DNA from 4 places in the Serratia surfactantfaciens genome. Region 1 is predicted to be linked to each of the others. Evidence: predicted binding sites of a transcription regulator. Region 1 holds the regulator's gene; each other region holds the start of a gene.

Region 1 (4,213 bases):
TCCTTGGTGGCGCCGCGCAGCTCTTTGGCGTAGGTGCCCACTTCCATCACGTGCTCGTAACCGATGTAGATCGGCACCAGCGTAATCGGACGGGCGCCGCCGCGCAGCATCGCCTGGATGGTCATCGACAGGGTGCCGGTCTTCGGCTCCAGCAGACGACCGGTGCGGGAACGGCCGCCTTCCACGAAGTATTCCACCGAGTAGCCGCGGGTGAACAGCTCGCCGAGGTATTCGCGGAACACCGTCGAGTAGAGCTTGTTGCCCTTGAAGGTGCGGCGGATGAAGAACGCGCCGAGACGGCGGAAGATCGGACCGGCCGGCCAGAAGTTGAGGTTGATGCCCGCGGCGATGTGCGGCGGCACCAGGCCCTGGTGATACAGCACGTACGACAACAGCAGGTAGTCCATGTGGCTGCGGTGGCAGGGCACGTAGACGATCTCGTGCCCGTCCTGCGCCAGCTGGCGCACGCGCTCGGCGTTGGTGACGTTGATACCCTGATACAGCCGGTTCCAGGTCCAGCTCAACACGCGATCGGACAGACGCACGGTTTCGTAAGAGAAGTCGGCGGCGATCTCTTCCATCAGCGCGATAGCGTTCTGCTGGGCTTTCTCGTGCGAGATCTTCTTGCTGCGCGCTTCGTCCTCGACCGCTTTTTCGATCGCCTTTGACGCCAGCAGCTTGTTGAACAGATCCTGACGGGCCGGCAGGCTTGGGCCTACTGCGGCCAGGCGCTGACGCGAGAAGTGCATGCGCGCCACGCGCGCCAGTTTCTGCGCGATGGTTTTATCCGTGCCGTGCTCGGTGGCCATGCGGCGCAGCGAAACGGTGTTGGAGAAACGCACGAAGCTATCGCGGCCGAGCCACAGCACGGCGAAGAATTTCTGCACGCCATTCAACAGACGCAGGTGCGGCGTGCCGTGGCCTTCGCGGCCCGGCGAGCGGCCGAACATCACCGAAACTGGCAGCATCTGGATGTCGAGATCCGGATTGCTGCGATGCAGATCCAGATAGTCGTGGAACAGTTTTACCGACTCTTCTTTCGGGGTGTAATAGCGGAACACGCGCGGGCCGTCGTGAATGAACACGTAGCTCGGCAGCACGGTGCCGTCGATCTCCAGCGAGTCGAGCGGATCGGGCAGATCCTGCGCCAGGCACTGGGTGCGCAGCGTCAGCAAATCCGCCTTGGAATTGTAAGGCAAAACATACAAAATCGGCCGTGAGGGATCCAACCCTAGCTCGGTAACCGGATCTGATGGGATGACCTTACTTCTTACCAACAATTTAAGTGGTAAATTCAATAGTTTATAATAAATTTTACGCCAACCTGACATAACAACGTGAAGCCTCTTGTTAGCAATGCGCCGCAAGCATACCAGAAACCGGGTAGCAGATCTGTGGTGTTCGAAAACCGGGAGCCGTCAGCGCGGACTGTTCTAGACTCTTTTTATTATGACCGACCTCTGAGAAAGGCACGAAAACATGGCAAACCAAGCAACCGGCCTGACCCGCATCATCAAGGCCGCCGGCTATTCCTATAAAGGGCTTTCCGCCGCCTGGCAACACGAGGCGGCGTTCCGCCAGGAGCTGGTGGCGACCGTCCTGGCTATCATACTGGCTGTGTGGCTGGATGTGGGTGCGATAGCGCGCATTTTATTGATCGGATCGGTAGCGCTGGTGATGATCGTCGAGATCCTGAACAGCGCGATCGAGGCGGTGGTGGATCGCATCGGCAGCGAACATCACGAGCTGTCCGGCCGGGCCAAGGACATGGGATCGGCGGCGGTGTCGCTGGCGATCGTGCTGGCGCTGTTCGTTTGGGGCACGGTCTTATGGCAGCATTTCGGTTGACGAAAGGCGCCTACTGACTGATTTTTATTTATTCTTCGGTTCCCAATCCGCGCTTACCTGTATATACTCACAGCAAGACTGTATAAACAAACAGGGGGCGGAATGAAAGCACTAACTACCAGACAGCAAGAGGTCTACGATCTGATTCGTGATCATATTTCGCAAACGGGCATGCCGCCAACGCGTGCCGAGATCGCGATGCGTCTGGGGTTCCGCTCGCCTAACGCCGCCGAAGAACATCTGAAGGCGCTGGCGCGCAAAGGGGTGATTGAAATCGTCTCCGGCGCGTCGCGCGGCATCCGCCTGCTGATGGAAGAAGAGGAAGGCCTGCCGCTGATCGGCCGCGTCGCCGCCGGCGAGCCGCTGCTGGCGCAGCAGCACATCGAAGGGCACTACCAGGTGGATCCTTCCCTGTTTAAACCGAGCGCCGATTTCTTGCTGCGGGTGAACGGCATGTCGATGCGCGACATCGGCATCCTGGATGGCGATCTGCTGGCGGTGCACAAAACGCAAGACGTGCGCAACGGCCAGGTCGTGGTGGCGCGCATCGAAGACGAAGTGACGGTCAAGCGCCTGAAAAAACACGGCAACGTGGTTGAGCTGCTGCCGGAGAACAACGAATTCCAACCGATCGTGGTCGATCTGCGTCAGCAGAATTTCACTATCGAAGGGCTGGCGGTTGGCGTGATCCGCAACGGCGACTGGATTTAAACGCCGCGCCATCCGTACCGCTCCCTGTATCAATCGCCCCTGTTCTGGGGCGTTTTTGTTTCTGACTTTGCCCTTCGCCACTGTTACGGGAACATCTCATCATGCGTTTGATTTCCGCCTTCACCAGCGACACCGATAAAGCCCTGTGGCGCCTGGCATTGCCGATGATTTTCTCCAATATCACCGTGCCGCTGCTCGGACTGGTGGACACTGCGGTGATTGGCCACCTCGACAGCCCCATTTATCTGGGGGGCGTGGCGATCGGTGCGGTGGCGACCAGCTTTCTGTTCATGCTGCTGCTGTTCCTGCGCATGAGCACGACCGGCCTGGCGGCACAGGCGCTGGGGGCGCAGAACCCCCAGGCGCTGGCGCGCGCGTTTATGCAACCGCTGCTGCTGGCGCTGTTGGCCGGGGTGGCGATCGTCCTGCTGCGCTACCCGCTGATCGAACTGGCGCTGCAGATCGTCGGCGGCAATGCCGACGTGCTGGAACAGGCGCGGCGTTTTCTTGAGATCCGCTGGCTGAGCGCTCCGGCGGCGCTGGCCAATCTGGTGCTGCTGGGCTGGTTGCTCGGCGTGCAGTATGTGCGTGCGCCGGTGATCCTGCTGATCGTCGGCAACCTGCTGAACATTGTGCTGGATATCTGGCTGGTGATGGGCCTGGGCTGGAACGTGCGGGGAGCGGCGGCGGCGACCGCCATCGCCGAATACGCCACGTTGCTGCTCGGCCTGTGGCTGGCGTGGCGGGTGATGCGCCTGCGCGGCATCACCTTGCCGATGCTGTGTGAGGCTTGGCGGGGCGATCTGCGCCGCCTGCTGGCGCTCAACCGCGACATCATGTTGCGCTCATTGTTGCTGCAACTGTGTTTTGCGTCGCTGACCATCTTCGGCGCTCGCTTGGGGAGCGATGTCGTGGCGGTCAACGCGGTATTGATGAATCTGCTGACGTTCACCGCTTATGCGCTCGACGGCTTCGCTTATGCGGTGGAGGCCCATTCGGGCCACGCCTACGGCGCTCGGGACGACAGCCAGCTGCGCAAGGTGTGGCACGCGGCCTGTCGGCAGGCGGGGCTGGTCGCGTTGGCCTTTGGCCTGACCTATGCCGTCATCGGCCAGCAGATCGTGGCGGCGTTGACCTCTTTGCCGGAGCTGCGTGCGTTAGCCGCCCACTATTTACCTTGGCAGGTCATCCTGCCGCTGGTCGGCGTGTGGTGCTATTTGCTGGACGGCATGTTTATCGGCGCCACGCGCGGCGCCGAGATGCGCAACAGCATGGCGGTGGCCGCGGCGGGATATGGTATTGCGCTGTTCAGCGTGCCGCTGCTCGGTAACCATGGGCTCTGGCTGGCGTTGGCGGTGTTTTTGGCGCTGCGCGGCTTGGCGTTGGGCTGGATCTGGCACCGTCACCAGCTGCGTGGCAGTTGGTTTACTGCACGCTAGTCCAGAAACTTTGTTGGGTAATAAATTAGATTTTTTTATGCTTTCATTCATGTTTACTTACATGTTTTCGGTCCGGGCCTGTTCACGTTAGCTTCTTGTTTGTTGGCATTTTTTGTTTTTATTTTATTTATTAATGGTTTTTTATACTGGTTTTTTTATTTTAATTTATTTTTTTGACTAGAATTAGTCTTGTGGCTGGCGAATGAATGGGCGTG
Region 2 (4,213 bases), 2.4 Mb from region 1:
TGAAGGATGAGGTGGGCAGGGAAATCATTGCCGGAATCGCATCAGTAAACGGTAAAATTCCACTTTATGTTAATAGCAATGGGGATTCCTTCTTGTCTGGATTGCGTGTAGTTAATCTTGGTGGCGAGCCTGGAATTATCTTTACAGATAAATACTTTAGATCATATGCATGTTCGCCAGGGTATTCTAATCCTGAAGGAATGCCAGTAATAGGCGTTGTTCCAGAAAGGAAGGTTAATGTAATAAAGTTCTCTGGTGTTATGAGTGTGCAGGCTCAGGGGCAATCGTTATCGTGTGGAGTTACCGATCAGGAGCACATGAGGGTTTTATCTACTACCCAACCTTATATGAATATTACATTCAGCGGCACGATATTCAGCGATACAACAGCTACTGACACAACAATGCCATTGGTGGAGTCAACTAAAAACGAAGGTGCTGAATTTCCGCAATCAGAAAGTTATGTAAGCGGATTTACAAACGGATTAACCAAAAGGCTTATTGATGATAGGTCTTCTTCAGCCTCTGGGTTAGGTACCATCTTCTTTGGTTCTTCTGCCGGAACACCAGGACTGAAACTATCAGAAATCAGCAAGGGCACGGCTGCATATGCAAAAACCATAGATCACACAACAAATGCAAAGAGGTTAGCAAACGCTGAGGGTAAGACGTTCTCGACATTAGCTGTGATGTTCGACCAGGGGCAATCAGATTACAGGGATAACACTTCGTTTAATCAGTGGTATACAGGTATGAAGGCATACATGAATGATCAATGGAACGATGACAAAAACATAACTGGTCAGGAACATAATAAAATTTATATTGCAGATCAAATATCAACTCATAAAGCATATGCGAGAAGAGAACCGACAATTGCCCTGGCTATCAGGAAGTTATCACATGAAGGATTGATGCAGATAGGATTCCCAGGCTATGTCGCTTTGTATGTTGATGGTGTCCATATGTCACCACAAGAGTATTTATACTGCAGCAAGCTGGCTGAACGGTCATTGTTTAGAGCGCTGAAGAATAACGAGGAAGGACGCGAAAACGGTATTACTTGGCTAGCTATCACTTCAGAGTTTGTTCAGGGTAATGTGCATGAGTTGACTTGTAGTGCTCCTACGTTACCGATTCGGATTAAAACTGATTGGGTCGCTGAAGCGGATAACTATGGATTTGATATAATCAACAAAAATACGCGAAATGTTGTTGATATTATCGATTCTGTCGCTGTTTCAGCATCTGACAGGATTTCAGTGATTTTATCTAGGCCATTAAACTCCGACGAAACCCTAACATATGGATGGGGGCGACCAGAGGGGGCGCAAACAAATGGAAGACTGAGCGGGCCTAGAGGAAACATTTGTGACAGCTCCGGCGACCTGCCTGGAGAGTCATATACGGATTCTGACGGTGTTTTTCGCCCGATGGATGACTATTTGGAAATCTGGATGTCGGAGTTATAATTATGCCTATTTTATTAGCAGATGATTCTGTTATCGAAAATCCAGCGTTTGGCATTAAATACGTGCCATTCTCAGTAGTAGATGGATGTATGGCTGCATGGCGCGGTGATTTCAGTTCAGACTTAACAGGAAACGGCAATACACTGACGAAAATTGGCAATCCAAATCAGGCTACCTTTGGTGTTTCGTGTAGTAAAGTTAATGGCTACCTTACCAGCGTTCCTGATGGAGTTAATAGAACTCTAATCTGTATTCATCGGCAACCAGCTGTAGTTGACTCGGGTTCATCCTACAACTACCCATTCGGAAACCTTAGCCAGAACAATACAGTAACTGGTGTAGGTATTGGTATCATTCAGAGTGCGAGTAAAACTGCTGATATTAATTCAATGAGTGGTGTTGTAGGTGCCGGCCAGAAAACAGACCCATATTTTTCGTTGGCAAAACCCGCGACTACACCGGCAGTCAAGGCGCTATCGTGGCAATGGACGGCACTAGTTGTTGATGGCAGTGGCAACTTCTGTGCTCTGTATGTTCCATCACAATCAGGTGCCCTCGTCATGGGTAATAACACGCCAGGTGTCAACCTTGCTAATCGAGTGATCCTTGAAGGTGGCGTGCCATCTCGTTACAGAATTGGCGCCTGGCGAGATCCATCAACACCAGTCGTCAATTCATCTAACATCGAAGTTGCCTCATGCTCCGTTTTCGACAAGGCACTTTTACTGTCAGATCTGAACATGATGTATCTGTATGACAAATTCTTCATGGCACAGCATGGAGAGGTCATCTAAAAGAGTGCCGGGAGGGAACCCGGCCATTCATCAAAACTATCTTTCTTTACCGATCAATATCCTATCGTTCTAACAAAATTCCGAACTTTCCCCCGTCAAAATCTTGCGCATATACTGTATAAAAACACAGTAACAAGGCAACATTATGACTTTCTTTTATCCAACACCAAACCCAACCAAGCTCAAAATCCCGCTGTTCGCCGACAAGGTGCCGGCGGGGTTTCCCAGTCCTGCGGCGGATTACGTTAGTTCGCGTATCGATCTGAACGAGTACTGTATCAGCCATCCCAATGCGACCTATTTTCTCTATGCGACCGGCGACTCGATGTTGGAGGCTGGCATCACGGAGGGCTCTATGCTCGTTGTCGATCGCAGTATCAGCCCTGCCCATGGCGATATTGTGATTGCCAGCATAGCCGGCGAGTTCACCGTGAAGCGTCTCTGTTTGCATCCTCGCGCGCAATTGGAACCTATGAACCCGAAGTATGAGCCGATCCTACTCCATGATGGCGGCGACGATCTGGAGGTGATGGGCGTTGTTGTATCTTCGATAACGAGGCTCAAATAATGTACGCGCTTGCTGATGTGAACAGCTTTTACGCGAGCTGCGAAACGCTATGGCGCCCAGATCTGCGAGGGCGTCCTGTCGTCGTTTTGTCGAATAACGACGGATGTGTCGTAGCCAGGAGCAAAGAAGCGAAGGCGTTAGGGTTAAAGATGGGAGAACCCTATTTCAAAATTAAGCGGGAATTTGAGCGAGCAGGGGGCATCGCGTTCAGCAGCAACTATGAGTTATACGCAGACATGTCTCAGCGCGTGATGGCTGTTTTAGAAGAGATGGCGCCACGCGTAGAAGTATATTCAATTGACGAAAGTTTCCTCGATCTGACCGGCGTTAGTAACTGTATCGATCTGGATACTTTCGGCCGCCAGGTGAGAGCAAAAGTGCTGCGCAATACAGGGCTAACTGTGGGCGTTGGCATTGCCCAAACCAAGACGTTAGCCAAGCTGGCAAACTTCGCGGCGAAGAAGTGGGACAAGACCGGTGGAGTAGTGGATCTATCTAATGAAGGGCGCCAGCGCAAATTGATGGGCCTTGTGCCTGTTAATGAGGTCTGGGGTATCGGACGCCGGATATCGAAAAAGCTCAATATGATGGGTATTGAAACGGCACTACAGCTGGCCGATGCAAGCACTGCGATGATCCGCAAGCATTTCAGCGTTGTCATTGAGCGAACTGTGCGTGAGCTACGTGGTCAGCCTTGTCTCGAGCTGGAGGAGTTTGCGCCGACAAAACAGCAAATCATCTGCAGCCGCAGCTTCGGTGACCGGATCACCGAGTATGACCAGATGCATCAGGCTATTTGCATGTACGCGACGCGTGCAGCGGAGAAGCTGAGGGAGGAGCATCAGTATTGCCGGCATGTCAGCGCGTGGCTCAAAACCAGCCCATTTGCCATCAATGAGGAGTACTACGGCAACACCGCAAGCATAAAACTGAGCGTACCCACACAGGATACTCGCGACATTATCGCCGCGGCTATGCGTTGCCTTGATGCGATTTGGCAACCCGGTCATCGGTATCAGAAAGGCGGGGTGATGCTGCAGGATTTTTACAGCCAAGGCGTGGCTCAGTTAGGGCTGTTCGATGAGTACAAACCACGGCATAACAGTGAACAGCTCATGGGCGTGCTTGATCGGATAAACAATTCGGGTAGGGCGAAATTGTGGTTCGCTGGTCAAGGAGCGCATCAGGTGTGGTCAATGAAGCGTGAGCTACTGTCACCGGCATACACTACACGGCTTAGTGATCTGCCACGCGCTCGGGTTTATTAAACCAGTGGATTGGCGATAGGCTTAATCAGCTCAGCGCTGTCATTGCGGATATTGCCGACTGATTTTCCTACAGGATGCCAGGCGAAATCATCGGGAGGTGCGGCCGCTTCG
Region 3 (4,213 bases), 1.8 Mb from region 1:
AAAGCGATCCGCCACCCGGCGCACGAACGGCAGCTGATGTTCTACCAACAAAATGGTCATGCCCAACTCATAGTTGAGCCTGCGGATCACGTTGCCGATGTCGGCGGCGATCGAAGGCGGCACGCCCGCCGTCGGTTCGTCGAGGATCAGCAGCGCCGGTTCCTGGGCCAACGCACGGCCGATGGCCAGCTGGCGTTGGGCGCCTGCGCACAGATCGCCGGCGCGGCGGGCGCGCATCTGGCGCAAGTTGGGGAACAGGCTGTAGATCAGCGGCGGAATGCGGCGAGGAGCGCCGCGCACGGCCATCTGCGCCACCTGCAGATTCTCTTCCACGCTCAGCTGCGAGAAGAGTTGCCGCCCCTGGGGCACGTGGCTGATGCCCAGCGCGGCCCGGCGCTCCATCGGCTGCAACAGCAGGTTTTGCGGCGGCTCATCCGCCGGCTGCCAGGTCATGCTGCCGCTCACCACCGGCAAGTGCCCCACGATACAGTTGACCAGCGTGGTTTTGCCCACGCCGTTGCGCCCGAGCAGCACGGTGCACTGGCCGCGCGGCAGCTCCAGATTGATGTCCCACAGGATGTGGTTCTGCCCGTAAAATTGATTGACCGATCTCAGGCTCAGCATTTGGCATTCTCCTCATCGACGCCCATTCCACCCGTTGGCGGGTTGCTGCAAAGGCCGCTTTGGCGGCTGATTTCCCGAGTGTGGCAATGCCTGGAACAAAATGCCGTCCGTCCGATGCCCGAACACGGTTAGCGGTGGACGGAATGACAGTCAATATGTCGTGAAAAGCGACGCTTATGACGACTTGGTGTCGTTCTCGCGCTTTTACGAAGGATAGTGCGACGCCGGGATGGGGCACTGGGCAGCGCATTATGCTGCCGCGCCCGGTATGCACGCAGAAAGATAAAGCAACTCCCAGGCCAGTTTTGTCGTCGGATGAAAATGGCAGGTTGTTATCGTCTTGTTAACCGCCGGTCGGGCCTGACGGGCGGCGCCGCGGCGGCTCGAAAATACGCGGGGAAGTTAACCCGAACGTTTTTTGCACTCTTGTGGTGCTCCCCGAGGTGGGCGTGGTGCAAGGCGTTGCGCCGCCGTCAAGAACGATCGGGGCGAAAGGGGACAATGCGATTTTGGCAATGGGGATTTTTAGTATTAATCGGCATAAACAAAGCGATATTTTTATGAAAAAATAACTAAAAAAGGCATTTTGGCGAGTGTAAAGGGCGAAAAGCTTTCTTTCTGTAACTCCCGCCACGGGCGGGGCGGTGAGAGTTATCCACTATTCCTGTGGATAACCTTGTGTATTAGATTTAGAAAAACGCTGTAAAGCGAGAGCGGACGCGGGTTCTGTTCGCTTTGTCCGCATTCTCGTCTTTTTATTAAATTAATTAAATATCAATAGGTTAATTAAAATCAAGACGCAAGGGTATTGTTCGCGCTTCTATGTATGATTTTTCGCCGCGGTGCTATCAATAAGTTAATTTGCGGCAAGTTCTGGGGATAAATCTGTTATTGACAATAAAAATGTCACCCGACTGTAACGCCACGGTGCAATGACGCGCTCGCCACGCCGGGCGCAGCGACGAATCCGCTTGAAGCTGGTTTTATATCCAGTATCATGGGCACTGGCGCAAATCGCCGACACTTTCCATAATTAGGGGCCATGCCCGGCGCAGAGCCGGCTGGCCGCCTGAGCGCGCGCATCTCCACAGGGTAGCCGAGCCATGAGTAAACTGTTCAAACTGCATTCTGAATTCAAACCGGCCGGCGATCAGCCGGAAGCCATCCGCAAGCTGGAAGAGGGGCTGGAAGACGGCCTGGCGCACCAGACGCTGCTGGGGGTCACCGGTTCGGGCAAGACCTTCACCATCGCCAACGTGATAGCCGATTTAAATCGGCCGACCATGGTGCTGGCGCCGAACAAGACGTTGGCGGCGCAGCTGTACGGCGAGATGAAAGAGTTTTTCCCGGAGAATGCGGTGGAGTACTTCGTCTCCTACTACGACTACTACCAGCCGGAAGCCTACGTGCCGAGCTCCGACACCTTCATTGAAAAAGACGCGTCGGTGAACGAGCACATCGAGCAGATGCGTCTTTCCGCCACCAAGGCGCTGCTCGAACGGCGCGACGTGGTGGTGGTGGCGTCGGTGTCGGCGATCTACGGCCTGGGGGATCCGGATCTTTACCTGAAGATGATGCTGCATCTGACCCAGGGCATGATCATCGATCAACGCTCCATTTTGCGCCGGCTGGCGGAGCTGCAGTATTCCCGCAACGATCAGGCCTTCCAGCGCGCCACCTTCCGCGTGCGCGGCGAGGTGATCGACATTTACCCGGCGGAATCGGACGAGCTGGCGCTGCGCGTCGAGCTGTTCGACGAAGAAGTGGAACGGCTGTCGCTGTTCGATCCGCTGACCGGGCAGATCGAGCAGGTGGTGCCGCGTTTTACCATTTACCCTAAGTCGCACTACGTCACGCCGCGCGAGCGGATCATACAGGCGATGGAAGAGATCAAGGTCGATCTGGCGGAGCGCCGCAAGGTGTTGCTGGCCAACAACAAGCTGCTGGAAGAGCAGCGCCTGACGCAGCGCACCCAGTTCGATCTGGAGATGATGAACGAACTGGGTTACTGCTCGGGCATCGAAAACTATTCGCGCTACCTGTCCGGCCGCGCCGAGGGTGAACCGCCGCCGACGCTGTTCGATTACCTGCCGGCGGACGGCCTGCTGGTGGTCGACGAATCCCACGTCACCATTCCGCAGATCGGCGCGATGTTCAAGGGCGACCGCGCGCGTAAGGAAACGCTGGTGGAATACGGTTTCCGCCTGCCGTCGGCGCTGGATAACCGCCCGCTGCGCTTCGAGGAGTTCGAGGCGCTGGCACCGCAGACCATCTATGTCTCCGCGACGCCGGGCAAATATGAGCTGGAGAAATCCGGCGGCGATCTGATCGATCAGGTGGTGCGTCCGACCGGGTTGCTGGATCCGATCGTCGAGGTGCGGCCGGTCGCCACCCAGGTGGACGATCTGCTCTCCGAGATCCGCAAGCGCGCGGCGATCAACGAGCGCGTGCTGGTGACCACCCTGACCAAACGCATGGCGGAAGATCTGACCGAATACCTGGAAGAGCATGGCGAGCGCGTGCGCTATCTGCACTCGGACATCGATACCGTGGAACGGGTCGAAATCATCCGCGATCTGCGTCTGGGCGAGTTTGACGTGCTGGTGGGCATCAACCTGTTGCGTGAGGGGCTCGACATGCCTGAGGTGTCGCTGGTGGCGATTCTGGACGCCGACAAGGAAGGCTTCCTGCGCTCCGAGCGTTCGCTGATCCAGACCATCGGCCGCGCGGCGCGTAACCTGAACGGCAAGGCGATCCTGTATGGCGATCGCATCACCGATTCAATGGCCAAGGCGATCGGCGAAACCGAGCGGCGCCGCGCCAAGCAGCAGGCGTACAACGAAGCCAACGGCATCGTGCCGCAGGGGCTGAACAAGAAGATCGGCGATATCCTGCAGATCGGCCAACCGGTCAACCGCGCCAAGGGCAAAGGCAAGGGCAAGGCAGTGGAAAGCGGCACTCAGCTTCAGAACCTTACGCCGAAAGCGTTGGATCAGAAGATCCGCGATCTGGAGGCGCAGATGTACACTCACGCGCAGAACCTGGAGTTCGAACAGGCGGCGGCGCTGCGCGACGAAATCCATCAGCTGCGCGAGCAGTTCATCGCGATTTCCTGATCGTTTGGCGGCGCCTGCGCTGCGGGCGTCAAAATTCCTTGTCGGCCGCGTCAAAGCTGTTATGGTGTGCGGCCCGATCTGACCGCGAGAGTACCGAACATGAACCAACACCAGTCTAAAGACCCGCTGCACGGCATAACGCTGGAGCAACTGCTGAATAAACTGGTGGATCACTACGGTTGGTCCGAGCTGGGCGAGCGTATTCGCATCAACTGTTTCCGCAGCGATCCGAGCATCAAGTCCAGCCTGAAGTTTTTGCGCCGTACGCCCTGGGCGCGCAAAGAGGTGGAAGATTTGTATATCGATATGGTCAGCCATCCCGCCCCGGCCAGCGATAACCCCTGGCTGCGCGGGCGCGACGGCTAAATTCGGTCAGCGGCGGGCGGCCAGCTCCACCAGCGCCTGATCCAGCGCCTGACGCAGCAGCTGGCGATCGTGGCGGTAGGGGATGTCGCTCGCTTCCAGCGGCTGTT
Region 4 (4,213 bases), 710 kb from region 1:
ACTGTCCGGATCTTTCACCACCAGCTCGCCGATCTTCGGCAGCACGTGGAAGGAGTAAGCGTCGTAGGCTTTGCTCAGCGGCGCCAGCAGCGGCTTGGAGAACTCCAGCACCAGCAGGCGGCCGCCCGGCTTCAGCACGCGGAACATCGAACGCAGCGCTTTGTCTTTGTCGGTGACGTTGCGCAGGCCAAAGGAGATAGTGATGCAATCGAAGTAGTTGTCCGGGAACGGCAACGCTTCCGCATTGGCCTGGACGTAGTTGATGTTGCCGACAATGCCGCGATCGCGCAGCTTCTCGCGCCCCATTTTCAACATCGAATCGTTGATGTCCGCCAGCACCACCTGCCCCTGCTCGCCCACCATGCGGGAGAACTTGGCGGCCAGGTCGCCGGTGCCGCCGGCCAGATCCAGTACGCGCTGCCCACGGCGCACGCCGCTGCAGTCAATGGTGAAACGCTTCCAGATACGGTGAATGCCGAACGACATCAGGTCGTTCATCACGTCATACTTTGCCGCTACCGAATGAAAAACGTCCGCCACCATGGCCTGTTTTTCGTCTCTAGCGACGGTGCGAAAACCGAAATCGGTGGTTTCCTGCGATTGATCTGCCATTGTCCTGCCTGCTATTCAGTCAATTTTGTGTGGATGAGTGTACCAGAAGCCCGGGGAATACCCCACCTCGCCACGGCCTCAGCCGTGCGAAACGAAGCCCGGTTCCCCGGCGGTATCATCATCGTCGTTCGTCTGCGGCAGCGCGGCGACATCGTCGTCGTTCGCCTCTTCCGCTTCATCGTGTTGCGCGCCGGCTTGCTGCGCCAGCAGCGGGTTGATCGGCCGTTTGACCTCAACCCCCAACGCGCGAAAACCTTCAATTTGGCCAATAAGATTACCACGGCCTTCGCTCAGTTTGTTCATCGCCTGACGATAACTGCCTTGAGCCTTGTCCAGGCTCTGCCCCAGCGCGGACATATCGTCCACGAACAGCCGCATCTTGTCATACAGTTTCGCCGCGCGATCGGCGATGCGTTGGGCGTTCTGGCTCTGATGTTCATAGCGCCACAGATTGGTGATGGTGCGTAGCGCCACCAGCAACGTGGTCGGGCTGACCAGCATGATGTTGTGCTTGAGCGCTTCGCTGATCAGCTCCGGTTCGCGATCGATAGCCAGCAGGAAGGCGGGTTCGACCGGAATGAACATCAACACATAATCCAGCGAGCGCAGCCCCGGCAATTGCTGGTAGTCCTTGCGGCCCAGCATGCGGATGTGGCCACGCAGCGAGGCGATATGTTCGCTCAGCGCCGCTTCGCGCTCCACCTCGTCTTCGCCGTTAAAATAGCGCTCGTAGGCGATCAGCGACATCTTGGCGTCGATCACTACATCCTTGCCCTGCGGCAGACGCACGATGACATCGGGCTGCATGCGGCTCTGGTGATCCACCCGCACGTTGACCTGCGTTTCATATTCGTGCCCTTCGCGCAGGCCTGAGGCCTCGAGCACCCGGCTCAATACCACCTCGCCCCAGTTGCCCTGCGTCTTGTTGTCGCCTTTCAGCGCCTTGGTGAGGTTGATGGCCTCGCGCGCCATCTGCGCGTTCAGCTGCTGCAGATTGCGTATCTCGTGCGTCAGCGTGTGGCGCTCCCGCGCCTCCTGGCCAAAGCTGTCTTGCACCTGACGGCGGAAACCGTCCAGCTGTTCGCGCAGCGGCAACAGTAAACGATCCAGACTTTGCTTATTTTGCTCGTCAACCTTGCGGCCGCTGTGTTCAAAAATGCGGTTGGCGAGATTTTCAAACTGGGTGGTGAGCCGCTGTTCGCTGTTGATAAGCAGGCGTTGCTTCTCTTCCGCCGCCATGCGCGTCTCTTCCAGACGGATGGTGACTTCGCGCAGTTCGGCTTCTTGCGCGCTATTGACCTCGCGCTGGGCACGCAGCTCCTGATTGAGCAGTTCGCATTCGTTGCGCCAATGGTTGAGCTGTTGCAGCTTCTCATGCCCGGCCGCCAGTTGGCTGTGCAGATTGCGCAGCTCCAGCTCGCTCTGGCGCAGCTGTTGCTCGTGGCGCTGCAGCGTTTCCTGCCGCGCCGCCGTTTCCTGCTGCGCCTGCTGCAACGCTTGCTCCAGCAACCGCAGCTCGGTTTCATGTTGCGCATGCGTCTGCTGCACCCGCAGACTGGCGATCAGCCACCCCAACAGCATGCCGATCGCTACGCCGCCAATCCCATAAATCAGACTGGTATCCACCCTGCCTCCTGTTGCACCTTGCCGTTGCGGCGTTTTGCACGCCCATTGCCCGTCACGTTAAGGGGAGGCTGTATGGATGTCCAGCCTGATTTTGCCGGCCGCGCACAATATTGCGCGGCGCTGCGCAATTTAGCGAGAAATCAACCCAGCCACTGGCTGAGCCACTTGATGCCGAATGCCCCCGGCGCCAGAATGCCGAACGCCCAGATCATCGCCGACGTGACGTTGGCCAGTTGGAAGTAGCGCTGCGGCATGCCGCAAATGCCGCCCACCAGCGGCACCACGGCGCGCAGCGGGCCGAAGAAGCGGCCGATGAAAATGCCCAGCACGCCCCAGCGTTCAAAGAACGCGTGGCCGCGCGCCAGCAACTGCGGATTGCGCGACAGCGGCCACATATGGGCCACGCGATCCTGATAGTGGTAGCCGATCCAGTAAGAGAGCCAGTCACCGAAAAACGCCCCGACGGCGGCGGCGGCCCAAATCGGCCAAAAGGCGATTCCGCTTTCGCCGATCAGCGCACCCAGCGCCAGCAGGATCACCGTGGCCGGCAACAGCAGCGACAAAAACGCCAACGACTCGCCGAACGCCAGGAAAAAAATGATGGGAATGGCCCAGCCTTCGTGCTGACGCACGACGTCGCTGACCCAGTTGATAACGTCATTGAGGCTCAATGCGGGGCTCCTGATACGCGATAATTCACCGCTTAGGATAGGCCGGGGCGAGTTAAACCCCGGTTAAACACGCGGCGATTTACTCGAGGTAGAACGCCTGCAGCGCTTCGCGCTGTGCCGCGCCCAGACCGTATTCCGCCTCCAGCCAGCGGTCGGTGGAGCCGTATTGCTGACGGATGCAGCCCAGCGCGGTCATCAGGAACTCCTCACGCGCGCTGAGCACGTAGGCGAATTGCTCCAGCGCCGCCGCATTCAGCTTGATAGACAGCTGATCCAGCATCTGCTCGCGGAAAGCGGCCAGCGTGGTTTCGGTCAGCAGATAGTCTTCCAGCACGGTCGCTTCGTCGGCACCCAGCGCGAACAGCACCAGCGCCGAGCCGACACCGGTGCGATCCTTGCCGACCGCGCAATGCTGCACGATGGCGCCACCGCCAGGATTGCTCAGCAGCTGCGCCAGCCGCTGATAGGCCGCATTGCCGAACGGCAGGCGGCGATACAGTTCCAGCATGAACGCGCGGGCGTCGAAAGCGGCCAGCGTTTCGTTGGTGAGCTTCTCCAGGTTGGCGTTGACTTCGCTGCTCAGCGGGTTGGCCGGCACGTGATGATAGTCGGCACCATTCCACAGAATATCCGGCTTGGCCTGCACTTCGTCGGCATCGCGATAGTCCAGCACCGAACGCACCGGCACACCGGCGAGAAAGGCGCAGTCGTTTTCCGTCAGCCGCTCGAGGGAACCGGAGCGAAACAGCAGGCCGCGCTTGATGCGGCGCCCATCGGCCACGCCGTTGCCGCCGAAGTCACGGAAATTGATGCCACCGTCGAGCGGCGCAAGCGAAGGATGAAGCAGGATCTGGGCGGTCATAAACGTCCTCGTTGTTGTTGTTCTGACAACGCGCGGCGGCCATCGGCGCAGCGCTGAGGAGTATCACCGTAACAGATTAGTCGCGAATGGAAAAACGGGCCGCGTCGGCGGCCCGTTCAGGGAAGGCGATTACAGCAGGCGACGAGCGGCGTCCACCACGATCTGCACCGCTTTGCTTTCGGTGTTTTTCATGGTCTCGGCGTTCGGGATCTCTTGCTGGGTGCGGTTGACGATCACCCCAGCCACCATGCCGGCGCGCAGGCCCTGGCTGGCGCACATGGTCAGCAGCGTGGCGGATTCCATTTCATAGTTCATCACGCCCATCGCCTGCCACTCTTCCATCGAGCCTTTGAAACGGCTGACCACGCGGCCGGAGTAGGTATCGTAACGTTCCTGGCCCGGGTAGAAAGTATCGGAAGAGGCGGTTACGCCAATGTGGGTG

What was found. Region 1 encodes LexA, which represses DNA repair genes until DNA is damaged. Its sites were predicted from a motif close to TNCTGTATGTACATACAGNA; they were not measured.
Region 2: a site for LexA is predicted at 2,379-2,398, ahead of umuD (translesion error-prone DNA polymerase V autoproteolytic subunit). Genes of this name have one in related genera too.
Region 3: a site for LexA is predicted at 1,600-1,619, ahead of uvrB (excinuclease ABC subunit UvrB). Genes of this name have one in related genera too.
Region 4: a site for LexA is predicted at 2,305-2,324, ahead of rmuC (DNA recombination protein RmuC). Genes of this name have one in related genera too.

Annotation. Positions count from the first base shown of each region.
Region 1 is NZ_CP016948.1:3,990,289-3,994,501, reverse strand. Features, by position in the region: gene plsB (glycerol-3-phosphate 1-O-acyltransferase PlsB) at 1-1,331, opposite strand, end outside; gene ATE40_RS18700 (diacylglycerol kinase) at 1,480-1,848, shown strand; gene lexA (transcriptional repressor LexA) at 1,951-2,559, shown strand; gene dinF (MATE family efflux transporter DinF) at 2,661-3,998, shown strand.
Region 2 is NZ_CP016948.1:1,575,152-1,579,364, forward strand. Features, by position in the region: gene ATE40_RS24620 (hypothetical protein) at 1-1,472, shown strand, start outside; gene ATE40_RS24625 (hypothetical protein) at 1,475-2,266, shown strand; gene umuD (translesion error-prone DNA polymerase V autoproteolytic subunit) at 2,412-2,834, shown strand; gene umuC (translesion error-prone DNA polymerase V subunit UmuC) at 2,834-4,102, shown strand; gene ATE40_RS07560 (SOS response-associated peptidase family protein) at 4,099-4,213, opposite strand, start outside.
Region 3 is NZ_CP016948.1:678,344-682,556, forward strand. Features, by position in the region: gene ATE40_RS03215 (ATP-binding cassette domain-containing protein) at 1-624, opposite strand, end outside; gene uvrB (excinuclease ABC subunit UvrB) at 1,728-3,740, shown strand; gene ATE40_RS03225 (VF530 family protein) at 3,840-4,106, shown strand; gene yvcK (uridine diphosphate-N-acetylglucosamine-binding protein YvcK) at 4,113-4,213, opposite strand, start outside.
Region 4 is NZ_CP016948.1:4,700,562-4,704,774, reverse strand. Features, by position in the region: gene ubiE (bifunctional demethylmenaquinone methyltransferase/2-methoxy-6-polyprenyl-1,4-benzoquinol methylase UbiE) at 1-612, opposite strand, end outside; gene rmuC (DNA recombination protein RmuC) at 691-2,238, opposite strand; gene ATE40_RS21955 (DedA family protein) at 2,379-2,909, opposite strand; gene ATE40_RS21950 (tyrosine-protein phosphatase) at 2,989-3,771, opposite strand; gene udp (uridine phosphorylase) at 3,901-4,213, opposite strand, start outside.